Regions from separate parts of the Pantoea osteomyelitidis genome, predicted to be linked through region 3. Evidence: predicted binding sites of a transcription regulator. Region 3 holds the regulator's gene; each other region holds the start of a gene.
The links. The regulator PurR, encoded in region 3, represses purine synthesis genes. The targets are predictions, from matches to a motif close to CANGCAAACGTTTGCNTG.
Positions count from the first base shown of each region.

Region 1 (4,405 bases), 870 kb from region 3:
GTGCGCCTTTCACCAATGCACCGTAAATTCGTAACGGGACACATGGATAATCTTCACCTTCCTCAAGCCACGTCGCCTTTGGCCACGTGGCTTGACTATCTTATGAACGCCCAGGTCATTAAGCTGGGACTGGATCGTATCCGCCTGGTGGCTGAAGATCTCGATCTGCTCAGCCCGGCGCCTTTCGTCTTTACCGTTGGCGGCACTAACGGTAAGGGAACCACCTGTCGTACCCTGGAAACCCTGCTGATTGCCGCAGGCTTTCGCGTGGGCGTTTACAGCTCGCCACATCTGGTTCGCTACACCGAGCGGGTCAGGGTGCAGGGCCAGGAGCTGAGTGAAGCGGCGCATACCGCCAGCTTCGCCGTGATCGAGGCGGGGCGGGGAGAGACGTCGCTTACCTGGTTTGAGTTTGGTACCTTGTCCGCACTGCAACTGTTTAAGCAGCAGCAGCTCGACGTTGTGATTCTGGAGGTCGGTCTGGGCGGACGTCTGGACGCTACCAATATTGTCGATGCCGACGTGGCGGTGGTGACCAGCATTGCGCTGGATCATACCGACTGGCTGGGTCCCGATCGTGAAAGCATTGGTCGGGAAAAAGCGGGCATCTTCCGCGCGGCGAAGCCTGCCGTGGTCGGCGAGCCTGATATGCCCGCCAGTATCGCCAGCGTGGCGGCGGAAATGGGCGCATGCCTGTTGCAGCGCGATCGCCAGTGGTCGTTTGCACGCCGCAACGAGGTCTGGGATTTCCGTGACGAGCAGGGTGAGTTGCTGAATCTGCCGCTGCCGCAGGTGCCTTTGCCCAACGCGGCTACCGCGCTGGCGGCGCTGCGCGCGTCCGGACTGCGGGTTGATGAAGCGACGATACGCCAGCATTTACCCCAGGCGATCCTGCCGGGTCGTTTTGAGATTGTCAGCGAGGCGCCGCGTGTGATTCTGGATGTGGCGCATAACCCGCATGCCGCCGCTTTCCTTGCGGCGCGGCTGGCGGAACAGCCCCGACAGGGGAAGGTGCGCGCTGTGGTGGGTATGCTGCATGATAAAGATATTGCCGGTACCCTGGCCGCGTTGACGCCGCAGGTTGATAGCTGGTACTGCGCGCCGCTGGAAGGCCCGCGTGGTGCCACGGCGCAGCAACTGGCCGAACATCTGCCACAAAGCCAGACGTATGACAGCGTTGAGGCGGCCTGGCAGGCGGCACGCCGGGAGGCAAGTCCGCAGGATGTTATTCTGGTCTGCGGATCTTTCCACACCGTCGGCCAGGTAATGGAATCCCTTGCAGCGGAGAAAGGCAGTGGCGAGTAAGTTTCAAAACCGTTTAGTCGGCACCGTGATTCTGGTGGCGGTCGGCGTGATAGTGCTGCCAGGTCTGCTGGATGGCCAAAAGAAACATTATAAAGAAGAGTTTGCTGCGATCCCGCTGGTGCCGAAACCGGACGATCAGCAGGACAGCGAGATGGTGCCGCCGGTAACGCAGTCGCTGCCCGCTCAGCCGCCGGAAGGGGCGGGTGCGGCGGTTGAAGGCGAGAGCGACAAGCCCGCTTCCGGCGCGAATAATGGCGCCTCGAAGCCGGCAAGCAACAGCCAGCCGTCGGTGGTCACGCCGCCGCCGGTGCATCAAAGCGCGCCGGTACAGCCGAAGCCGCAGCCAAAACCGGCGGAGCCGCCGAAACCGAAGCCGGTGGAGCAGCCCAAACCGCAGCCCCGTCCGGTTGAACAACCCAAGCCGGTGGAACAGCCGAAGCCGGTTGAGCAGCCGAAGCCCGCAGAGGAGAAAGCGCCGACCGGACAGGCGTTTGTGGTACAGCTTGGCGCATTGAAAAATGCCGCTAAGGTCAACGAAATCGTCGCGCAGCTGCGTCTCTCCGGCTATCGCGCCTTTACCGTGCCGTCAACGCCGGTGCAGGGGCAGATTACCCGCATTTACGTCGGGCCGGACGCTTCGAAAAGCAAAATGCAGGCTGCCGTAGGCGAGCTGAAGGGTGTTACCGGGCTGAGCGGCGTGGTAAAACCTTACGCCGTGCGCTAAGCGTAACCGCCGGGATTTTTAGCGCAGCGCGGTAAATCGCTGTTACGAAATTCCCCTGATTGATTGGCGCGACCAATAGCAATAACAGGCAGCGCCAGCGGGGATTTTTCCAGCGTTTTTCCATCGATGCGCCATAAAAAAACACAGCATTTTCAGGTGATTATAATTAGCTGGATTATCCGGGCGAGGAAGCTTTTTTTCAGCGCCCTTTTTATGGATGCAGATCGGGAAAACGCTACGCAAACGTTTTCTTTTTCTGTTAGAATGCGCCCCGAACTGGATGCAGGGGTGCAATTGCACTGGCGCTGGAAGAGTTCATGATCTGGATTGATTACGTCATTATTGCGGTAGTTGGTTTTTCGGCTCTGGTCAGCCTGGTTCGTGGGTTTGTCCGGGAAGCCTTATCTCTCGTTACCTGGGGATGCGCGTTTTTTGTCGCCAGTCACTACTACGCTTACCTTGCAGTCTGGTTTACAGGTTTTGACGACGAACTGGTTCGCAACGGAATTGCCATCGCGGTACTGTTCATTGCTACCCTGATTGTGGGAGCTATCGTGAACTATGTGATCGGCTCGCTGGTTGAAAAGACCGGCCTGTCGGGAACTGACAGGGTGTTAGGGGTCTGTTTCGGGGCGTTGCGTGGTGTGCTAATCGTTGCTGCCATTCTCTTCTTCCTTGATACGTTCACCGGCTTTTCAAAAAGCCCGGACTGGCAACAGTCTCAGCTCGTCCCCCAGTTCAGTTATATCATCAGGTGGTTTTTTGATTACCTGAAAAGCACGTCGAGTTTTTTACCCCGGTGACACCATCGGGAGTGCGGCTTAATGAGGAAATGACAACATGTGCGGTATTGTTGGTATCACCGGTTTTATGCCGGTCAACCAGTCGATCTATGACGCGTTAACGGTGCTTCAGCACCGTGGGCAGGATGCCGCAGGCATTTGTACCATCGATGCGATTAACTGCTTTCGTCTGCGCAAGGCGAACGGCCTGGTCAGCGACGTCTTCGAAGCACGCCACATGCAGCGTTTGCAGGGCAATATGGGCATCGGTCACGTGCGCTATCCCACCGCAGGCAGCTCAAGCGCCTCCGAAGCGCAGCCGTTTTACGTCAACTCCCCGTACGGGATTACGCTGGCGCACAACGGTAACCTGACCAACGCGCATCAGCTGCGCAAGCAGCTGTTTGAAAGCGGCCGCCGTCATGTTAACACCACCTCAGACTCCGAAATCCTGCTCAACATTTTTGCGCAGGAGCTGGACCGCTTTCAGCACTACCCGCTGGAAGCCGATAACATTTTTGCCGCCGTGGCGGCGGTGCATCAGCAGGTGCGCGGCGCTTACGCTGTGGTCTCGATGATCATCGGTCACGGCATGGTTGCCTTCCGCGATCCGAACGGCATCCGCCCGCTGGTAATGGGTAAACGTACGCTGAAAGATGGCCGCGTTGAGTACATGGTGGCTTCCGAGAGCGTGGCGCTCGATACCCTGGGCTTCGAGTTTATCCGTGACGTGGCGCCGGGCGAAGGCGTTTACATTACCGAAAAAGGCCAGCTGTTCACGCGCCAGTGCGCCGAGAACCCGAAAAGCAACCCGTGCTTGTTCGAGTATGTCTATTTTGCCCGCCCGGACTCTTTCCTCGACAAGATCTCCGTCTACAGCGCCCGTGTTCGTATGGGTACCAAGCTGGGCGAGAAGATTGCGCGTGAGTGGGAAGATCTCGATATCGACGTGGTTATCCCGATTCCGGAAACCTCTACCGATGTGGCGCTGGAGATTGCGCGTATTCTCGACAAGCCGTATCGTCAGGGCTTTGTGAAGAACCGATATGTGGGCCGCACCTTTATCATGCCGGGCCAGCAGCTGCGCCGCAGCGCGGTTCGCCGTAAGCTGAACGCCAACCGCGCCGAGTTCCGCGACAAGAACGTGCTGCTGGTGGATGACTCTATTGTGCGTGGCACCACCTCTGAGCAGATCATTGAGATGGCGCGCGAGGCCGGGGCAAAACGTGTTTATCTCGCCTCGGCTGCGCCGGAAATTCGTTTCCCGAACGTTTACGGCATCGACATGCCAAGCGCGACGGAGCTGATTGCGCACGGTCGCGAAGTGGACGAAATTTGCCAGCTGATCAAAGCTGACGCACTGATTTTCCAGGACCTGGACGATCTGATCGAGGCGGTACGCGAAGAGAATCCGGATATTGCCCAGTTTGAATGTTCGGTGTTTAACGGCGTTTACGTCACCAAAGACGTGGACCAGCGCTACCTTGAGTATCTTGAGTCGCTGCGTAATGACGATGCCAAAGCGATTGCGCGTCAGAACGAAGTGGAAAATCTTGAGCTGCACAACGAAGGCTAACAGCTGACGTGTCAGACA
Region 1 is NZ_JBGFSN010000004.1:1,794,855-1,799,259, reverse strand. It holds gene folC (bifunctional tetrahydrofolate synthase/dihydrofolate synthase) at 43-1,305, shown strand; gene dedD (cell division protein DedD) at 1,295-2,029, shown strand; gene cvpA (colicin V production protein) at 2,347-2,832, shown strand; gene purF (amidophosphoribosyltransferase) at 2,870-4,387, shown strand.
Region 1: cvpA (colicin V production protein) is a predicted target of PurR. The motif match lies at 2,266-2,283, and genes of this name have one in related genera.

Region 2 (4,405 bases), on a different contig from region 3:
TTGATTGCCTACTGGCGCGCAGCGCGGGCGGGAGTCGCCTGACAACCAGGGGTCGGCGGGGCGAAGCCCGCCAGCCCCCTGGGTTCAACACATTACTTCAGCATAATCGTCTTCACGATATTATCCGCATCGCTCTGCGCCTGCTGCTGGTTTTCCGCGGGCAGGGTGATCTGCATCGTCAGTAATTTGCCGTCAACTTTCGCCAGAATCACCGTTGACCATGAGGTCTGATTATTGGCGGAAATCACCGTATCAAGCTGCTGAGCTGGCTGATCTTTCAGCGTTACCGCTTTATTCGAGACGACTTGCAACTGCGGGTCGCGGTTGCGCTGCTGCTGCTCTAAACGTTGAGAGAGTACATCCAGCGACTCGTTGGTGGTATCGCCTTCGATAACGATAATGGCGCTTTGGCCGCTTTCGTTGGCATAAACATGCATATTGGTCGACTGCGAACCGATTTTACCGCTCTTGTCAGACATGCCGCCCGGCAGCGAAAAACTCAGCTTGCCATCCATCAGCGTCACGGTTTGCGCGGACTGGCTGGCGCTGACGCCATTGTCATCCTTCGCCGCGTCTTCTTTCTTCTGGTCGCAGGCAGCAAGTCCCAGCACCAGTAAACCAATACCGACATACTTTACTAAATTACGCATTTTCATCCCTTTTCTTGTGTCCAGGCAGCCATTGATACAATCCTCAGTCAGCAAAAGCAACCTGAGGATTGTCAGCAGATCTTAGCGGTCTGCCGGGCTTTGCTCCATAGGATTAGCCGAAATTTAACTGGCTACGGCGGGAACGCTCCGCAAGGCGCTTCAGGGCCGCATTCAGCAACACGCCGTAGGCGGGCAGGAAGAAAACCATGCAGATAAGCACTTTGAAGCTGTAATCCACCAGTGCGATTTCTACCCAGTGCTGCGCCATAAAGGGATCCGGGCTTTTATAGAAGGCGATGAAGAAGAAGGCCAGGGTATCGCTGATATTGCCGAGGAACATCGCCGCCGCTGGCGCAGCCCACCACTGCGGCAGCTGACGCAGGCGGTTAAACACATGCACATCCAGTATCTGCCCAAGGGCATAGGCCATAAAGCTGGCGCAGGCGATACGCGCCACAAACAGGTTCACCTCTTTCAGCGCGGCCCAGCCCTGCCATTCTCCCTGATAAAAGACGCAGGAAACCGCATAAGAGATAAACAATGCCGGAAGCATCACCGCCAGAATAATACGACGCGCCAGCGGTGCGCCGAAGATACGCACGGTCAGGTCGGTGGCGAGAAAAATAAAGGGAAAGCTGAAGGCGCCCCAGGTGGTGTTAAAACCAAAAATGGCGATCGGTAGCTGAACCAGATAGTTACTGGAAGTGATCACCAGCAGGTGAAACAAAGCGAGCCAGAACAGCGCGTGCATGCGCTGACGCGGAGAAAAATTAATCATATTTAGCCTTTTTAGTTTTGGGGTGAGGGAACCCATTGCAGCCCTGCAAACGCTCAGATTGCTGAAACGTATGGCGCGGTTGCGGTTAAACTTAGAGAAAATCGGGCGGCATCTTACCGTTTTACACTATTTATGCAATGGTTAATTTTAACGCAATCGTTATCGCCTTGCGCCGCCAATTCAGCGCGTTAGAATGGCCGCCTGCAACTGAAATCAGAGACTATTATGAGCGATCGCTTTGCTAATCCCGATCAAACCCTGGATGCCCTTGGGCTACGCTGCCCGGAGCCGGTAATGATGGTGCGTAAAACCGTCCGTCATATGGCGGATGGCGAAACGTTGCTGATTATCGCCGACGATCCCGCCACCACGCGTGATATTCCCGGCTTTTGCCGCTTTATGGAACATACGCTGTTGATGCAGGAAACGGATGCGCTGCCGTATAAATTTTTAATTAAGAAAGGATTGTAACTGCGCGACGGCTAATGCCGGATTCTGGCATCCATGCCCGAACCCGGCAGAAGGACATTCTGTTTAATAAAGCCACAGCGATCGCACAATCATAAAATGACCAGCAAAGTAGCAGGCGGCCACGATAGCGCTGTCGGCGCGGAAACGGCGGCGATAGTGGCTGACAAACCAGACAATATTCGCCAGCAGCAGCAGGCTGGCACCCACTACCAGCGAAAAGCTGTAGTCGGTAGGGCGGAAGAAATATTGCTCCGCCGCCATCCAGGTCATCACCAGCGTCATGCCGATAAAGGTTGAGATCGGCCAGCGTAAATCCTCCAGCCGCGTCCAGATCGTCGCGATCAGCACTGCGCCAATCACCAGCAGCACAAGCGGAATCGGCCAGAAAAAGCTCATGGTCATATTGGCCGCGAAGCTGATGGTATAAAGCAGGTGCGACAGAAAGAATGCGCCGAGCGCATAGAGCATACGCTGGCGCGGCAGCAGCGTTAGCGCATCGCCAATCAGCGTGGCGACCAGACCGGCCAGGATCAGGTAATCGGTGGTATGCAGCGTGGGCGCCTGCCATGCCCAGGCGACAAGCAGCAACAGCGTGACGGGCTTGAATACCCAGCGCTGCCACTGCGGCCCGCGATAAGAGGCGTCAACGTAGAGCCAACCGGAAAAAAGTACCGCAAGGAAAGACCAAAGCATTTTTTCTCCCTTTCCGGACAGATCGTCCGCTAATCAGATGAAAATTCCCAAAATTTCGATCTCAGTTTAGGTTACGGCCTGTGAATGTGACAATCAGGCTTCTCTGGTTGTATCCTTTGCCGCCATCCTTTTGTGAAACGCAAAGCGCGAGAGAAAACATGAGCAAACCACCGCTACTCTTTTTTATCGTTCTGGCGATTATCGCCCTGTTGGCGACCCGCCAGTTTATCAAGCAGCGACGTGAAGTCGCCGTCAATGACGCTTCGCCCGTACGGGCGCTGCCGGTTGAGATCAAAACCAAACGCGAATTTCCGGCACCGAACCGCCGGTCGCGCCAGCGTGAAGTGATTGCCGGGGAAGAGATGCGCTACGAGGCCTGGTTTCATCCGCTGAATGGCGCTGGCGATTTTAAGCTGATGCTGGACGCCAGCGATTATCATCAGATGGACAAAGGCGAGACAGGGGAGCTAAAAGTGCAGGGCACGCGCTTCGTGAGCTTTACGCCAGCGCGATAAACGCAAGCGTAAAGCGCGTTATTACTGCTTCGGATAGTGCTTTTTCTGCCACGACAGCAATTCAAACACGCCAAAAACAAAGATTTTTAGCTGCGTCAGGCGACTAAGCTTCGCGGCATCTTTGGGCTGGGTGGCGCGCAGCAGCACCAGCTGCAGGCCATGCATAATCACCATAAAAAACAGCGCGACGTTAACAAAATAAGTCAGCGGTTTCGGGAACGGCTGCACCAGATTCAGCAGCAAAAAGGCCCAAACGCACAGCATCAGCAGGCGTCCCAGATTAATCCACATCCCGCGTCTCCTGTTGGCGATGATACAGACGATAAGCCACCTGACCGGCGATTTTCTCGCGGTGCAGATGCCAGTTAACGGGAACCGGCGGCGTGCCGTGCTCCACTTCGCTCTCTACATAAATCAGCGCGTCGGCGGCCAGCCAGTGGTTTTGCTCCAGCAGCGTCAGCGTCTCCTGCAGTAAACCTTTACGGAACGGCGGATCGATAAACACCAGGTTGTAAGGCTCGCCGGCCTGCGCCAGCCAGCTCAGCGTGTTGGTCTGGATCACTTTGCCCTGCGACGTGCCCAGGGTTTGCAGATTTTTCTCCAGCTGCTGCGCCACCGGACGTTCCAGCTCCAGCAGCGTGGCCGAGGCGGCATAGCGCGACAGCGCCTCCAGCCCCAGCGCGCCGCTGCCAGCAAAGCAGTCGAGGCAGCGCGCCTGGCGGATATCGGGCGCCAGCCAGTTAAACAGGGTTTCACGTACGCGGTCGGTAGTGGGACGCAAACCGGCGCTGTCCGGCACCGGCAATTTGCGCCCGCGCCACTGACCGCCAATAATGCGAATCTGTCCGGCACCGCCGGCGCTGCGGGGTCTTTTATTCATCTTGCTCACAACTCGTCATAATTTGTTGCGTAGTTTAACGGGCGAAGAGGTGAGAAGAAACGTTAAAAAAGGGTGCTGTGGTGCGCTGGCTGGAAAGTGTTAGACTAGCAGGCTGTGTTCCTGATGTGATGTGGTATCAACAGGTTCTGCGCATCATCAGCGGATCGCCCTTAATATTATCAAGTTTATTTGCACCCTGGCAGCCGCGAGCGGCCGGGTTTGAGCCATCGAGGAGTGTGGTCACACAATGGCAAAAGAGAAAAAACGTGGCTTTTTTTCCTGGCTGGGCTTTGGCAAAGAAGAAGAGAAACAGCCCGCTGCCGAAGAGAACGAGAGCGTCGCGCAGCCTGGCGAACCCACTGCGAAACAGCAGGCGGAAGTAACCGAGATTCCTGAAGTGGCGCGCGCTGAAGCACAG
Region 2 is NZ_JBGFSN010000008.1:106,010-110,414, reverse strand. It holds gene ABU178_RS17310 (bifunctional 5-dehydro-2-deoxygluconokinase/5-dehydro-2-deoxyphosphogluconate aldolase) at 1-42, shown strand, start outside; gene ABU178_RS17305 (DcrB family lipoprotein) at 93-650, opposite strand; gene ABU178_RS17300 (7-cyano-7-deazaguanine/7-aminomethyl-7-deazaguanine transporter) at 763-1,428, opposite strand; gene tusA (sulfurtransferase TusA) at 1,654-1,899, shown strand; gene ABU178_RS17290 (lysoplasmalogenase) at 1,963-2,592, opposite strand; gene ABU178_RS17285 (DUF2500 domain-containing protein) at 2,751-3,107, shown strand; gene ABU178_RS17280 (DUF1145 family protein) at 3,129-3,398, opposite strand; gene rsmD (16S rRNA (guanine(966)-N(2))-methyltransferase) at 3,388-3,987, opposite strand; gene ftsY (signal recognition particle-docking protein FtsY) at 4,235-4,405, shown strand, end outside.
Region 2: tusA (sulfurtransferase TusA) is a predicted target of PurR. The motif match lies at 1,578-1,595, and genes of this name have one in related genera.

Region 3 (4,405 bases):
GCTAACAGATTAATCGAAAAAGACCTTACCTTTTGCAAAAAATCTGGATTAGAATTGTTTCGGCTCTGATCGCGGATCAGATTATTCCAACTTTTTTCGCGCCAGATTTTCCTGTGGTGCACTGAACCTGTAACCGGACTATGCGTTTACTGATTACGCTTTTTGTACTGGCTATTGCGCAGCTGTTCTTTAATGTGGCCTCGGCTTCGCCGCAGGTACCTGTTAATGCCAGTTTGCACAAGGCGGAAAAAAAGAGTGCGCGCGACGATGAGCGGCGCAAACGTCGTCCCGTTAAAACCACGGCGAAAAAGTCTCGCCTCTCGCCCGTTGTGAAGTCGACACTAAAAAAGCCGAAAAAAACTCAAACCGCCACGCTGCACGCGGCAAACAAAAAAAGCGTGCCGACATCCCGTAAACGCTATGGCCACCAGCGTCAGGGCCAGGACCAGGTTATCACGGGCGATCTCACCACCATCAAAATGAGCAAAACCCACCGTCTGCGCTATCAAAAAGCGCGTGAAACGGCGATGAATAAGCTGATGGGCCAGTTGGGCAAACCTTATCAATGGGGCGGCACCTCACCCCATACCGGTTTCGACTGTAGCGGTCTGGTGTGGTACGCCTATAAGGATGTGGTAAAATTCAAGATCCCGCGCACCGCCAATGAAATGTATCATCTGCGCGATGCCGCGCCGGTAAAACGCGAGGCGCTGGAGAAAGGCGATCTGGTGTTTTTCCGTATAAACAATCGCGGCGCAGCCGACCATGTCGGCGTCTATCTCGGGAATGGCAAATTCATTCAGTCGCCGCGCACCGGTAAAGATATTCAAATCAGCGCGCTGGGCGAAGATTACTGGCAGCGACACTATGTCGGCGCCCGTCGGGTGATGACCCCCAAAACGATTCGCTGAAAAAGCCGGGCTTGCCCGGCTTTTTTACGCTCAGTGCATGATGGCGGTGAAGCTGAAAGCCACGATCATCAGCAATGCCGCCACGGTGGTGGTCAGCGCCAGTCTTAAATCAGTGTTCATTTGCTCTCCTTTACGCTTATAAAGTGTGTGGTTATTGTCATTTTCTCATAGCGCCCGGTAAAAATCTCGTTTTATCGATTCAGCCTTGCTAGAATTCGCCCTTTCGTTGCGCAACAGCAGCAACGCTATGCCGTCCGCTCTATTTAAAATGGCGTTTTTATCTGCCGGAACGTCACTTCACAGACGACAAACCAGACAAAAAAGGCGTGAAATACCTTTAGCGGACGCAAACGTTTAACATTATACTTATCAGTAGGTTGCGATAAGCCGGGAGTATCGTTTTCATGGCAACAATCAAGGATGTGGCAAAACGCGCGGGTGTTTCTACCACCACCGTTTCTCACGTCATCAATAAAACGCGTTTCGTTGCTGAAGAGACGCGCAACGCCGTTTGGACCGCGATTAAAGAGCTGCACTATTCGCCCAGCGCCGTGGCGCGTAGTTTGAAAGTGAACCACACCAAAACGCTGGGTCTGTTGGCTACCTCCAGTGAAGCGCCTTACTTTGCGGAAATTATCGAGGCGGTGGAGAATCACTGCTTCGATCGCGGCTATACCCTGATTCTGGGCAACGCCCACAACGACCTGCATAAGCAGCGCGCCTATCTGTCGATGATGGCGCAAAAGCGCGTCGACGGGCTGCTGGTAATGTGCTCAGAATATCCCGACGACCTGCTGAAAATGCTGGAAGAGAACCGCAACATTCCCATGGTGGTAATGGACTGGGGTGAATCGCGCGGTGACTTCACCGATACCGTGCTGGATAACGCTTTTCAGGGCGGCTACCTTGCCGGTCGTTATCTGATTGAGCGCGGTCACCGCGATATCGGCGCCATTCCCGGCCAGATGGAGCGCAACACCGGCGGTGGACGCCATGCCGGGTTCGTGAAGGCATTAAATGAAGCGGGTATTCAGCTGCGCCCTGAATGGACGGTACAGGGCGACTTCGAGCCGGAATCAGGCTATCAGGCGATGCAGCAAATTCTGAGCCAGAAACAGCGTCCGACCGCCATATTCTGCGGCGGCGACATTATGGCGATGGGGGCGATTTGCGCCGCCGATGAGCTGGGGCTGCGCGTACCGCAGGATATTTCGGTCATCGGCTACGACAACGTGCGCAACGCGCGTTACTTTACGCCCGCGCTGACCACTGTGCACCAGCCAAAAGCCCAGCTGGGTGAGAAGGCGCTGGAGATGCTGTTGGATCGCATTACCAGCAAGCGTGAAGAGCCTCAGACGATTGAAGTCAATCCGACCCTGATCGAACGCCGTTCGGTAGCGGATGGCCCCTTCCGGGATTACCGTCGCTAAGCGCCGCCTCAAATCTCGCTTAGCCACTCCTGATTCAATGTTTGCGCATCGCCCAGGTAGCTTAACAGCCAGCTGAGCGCGGGTGATGCGCGCTGTTCTGACCAGCTGACGCAGCAGGGACTCTCCGGAAAAGGCACGGGCAATGTCAGCTCGGTGATTTCTCCTGACCTGAGCAGCGGCCGTGCCAGATGCCCCGGCACCATCGCCACGCACAGACCGTCCAGCAAGCACGCCAGTCCGGTTTGCCAGTCCGGCACCACCAGCCGCCGCTGATTGTCCAGCGTCCAGGTATTGCGGCGCGGCAGCGCGCGCGATGTATCTTCCAGCACCAGCGAAGGCCAGGCGCGCAGCGCCTCATCCTCAATCTGCGCCAGTTGCGTCAGCGGATGGCCGCTTTTCACCACGCAGCGCCAGTTAAGCGCTCCCATATCGCGAAAGGCGAAACGTCCGCCAACCGGAATCGCCTGGGTGGCGCCAATCGCCACATCCACACGCCCGTCAGCCAGCGCATCCCAGACGCCGTTAAATACCTCATAGCTGATCAGCAGTTCAACATCGGGAAAGTGACGGTAAAAATCCTTCACCAGCTGGCGCGTGCGGGCGGGCTTGACTATGCAGTCTATCGCGATGCTGAGCTGACCGCGCCAGCCGTTAGCCAGCTGTTGACACTGCCGCCGCGTGGCGAGCATTTTTTTGATAACAGCGCGCCCTTCGCGCACAAAATGCTCGCCAGCCGGGGTCAGTACTACCTCCCTGTGTTGCCGCTCAAACAGCGGTACTGCCAACCAGCTCTCCAGCTGGCGCACCGTATAGCTCACGGCCGAAGGCACGCGGTGCAGTTCCTGCGCCGCTGCGCTGAAGCTGCCGGTACGCGCCACGGCATCCACCACCTCAAGACCATACTCAGACCACATAAGCTCTCTTCAAAAATTTTAACAGCAACCCGCAAATATTAACGTTTCACAAGCAGTAGCGCATCCTTTTACACTTTGCGGCGTTTAACCTTTACCGAGAATCACATGCTGACTTCAAAAGGATTTCTGCTCTATCTCGCCTTGCTGAGTATGCTCGGCTTTCTGGCAACCGATATGTATCTGCCCGCCTTCGGCGCAATGCAGCACGATTTCAACACCGTCCCCGGCACGATCAGCGCCAGCCTGAGCCTGTTCCTGGGCGGTTTCGCCTTTGCCCAGCTGATCTGGGGACCGCTTTCCGATCGCATTGGCCGTAAGCCGGTATTGCTGGCTGGCCTGCTGCTGTTTGCGCTGGGCTGTGGCGGTATGCTATGGGTCGCCGACGCCCGACTGATGTTGGCGCTGCGTTTTCTGCAGGCGGTGGGTGTTTGCGCGGCAGCGGTGAGCTGGCAGGCGCTGGTAGTTGATCGCTATCCGCAGGCGCATGCCAATAAAGTGTTTGCCACTATTATGCCGCTGGTTGCGCTTTCACCGGCGCTGGCGCCGCTGCTGGGCGCCTGGCTGCTCAATCATTTTTCATGGCGCGCCATCTTTATGGCTTTGCTGCTGCTGACGCTGGCATTGGTTGTCGCGACGCTGCGCCTGCCGGTAAAACGCGCTGAATCCGCCGTCACTGCCCCGCAGTCCGGTTTTTTAACCCTGCTCCGCTCCGCGGTCTACAGCGGCAACGTTCTGATTTATGCCGCCTGCTCTGCCAGCTTTTTCGCCTGGCTGACCGGTTCGCCCTTTATTCTGGCGGAGGCGGGGCTCTCACCGGGCGACATCGGCCTCAGCTATATTCCACAGACCATCGCTTTTCTGATTGGCGGATTCGGCTGTCGCGCGTTGCTGAGTCGCCTTACCGGCAGTCAGCTGCTGCCCTGGCTACTACTGATCTACAGCCTGAGCATTTTGTCGATCTTTGCCGTGGCGCTGAGCGGCCAGGGCGGGCTGGTGGCTTTGCTGTTGCCCTTCTGCGGCATGGCGCTGGCAAACGGCGCTATCTATCCGATCGTGGTCTCCAGCGCGCTGCTGCCTTTTCCGCAGGCAACAGGTAAGGCCGCAGCGCTGCAAAATATGTTACAGCTGGGTCTCTGCTTTCTGGCGAGCC
Region 3 is NZ_JBGFSN010000004.1:926,324-930,728, reverse strand. It holds gene ABU178_RS09495 (C40 family peptidase) at 141-911, shown strand; gene cydH (cytochrome bd-I oxidase subunit CydH) at 942-1,031, opposite strand; gene purR (HTH-type transcriptional repressor PurR) at 1,316-2,341, shown strand; gene punR (DNA-binding transcriptional activator PunR) at 2,350-3,255, opposite strand; gene punC (purine nucleoside transporter PunC) at 3,361-4,405, shown strand, end outside.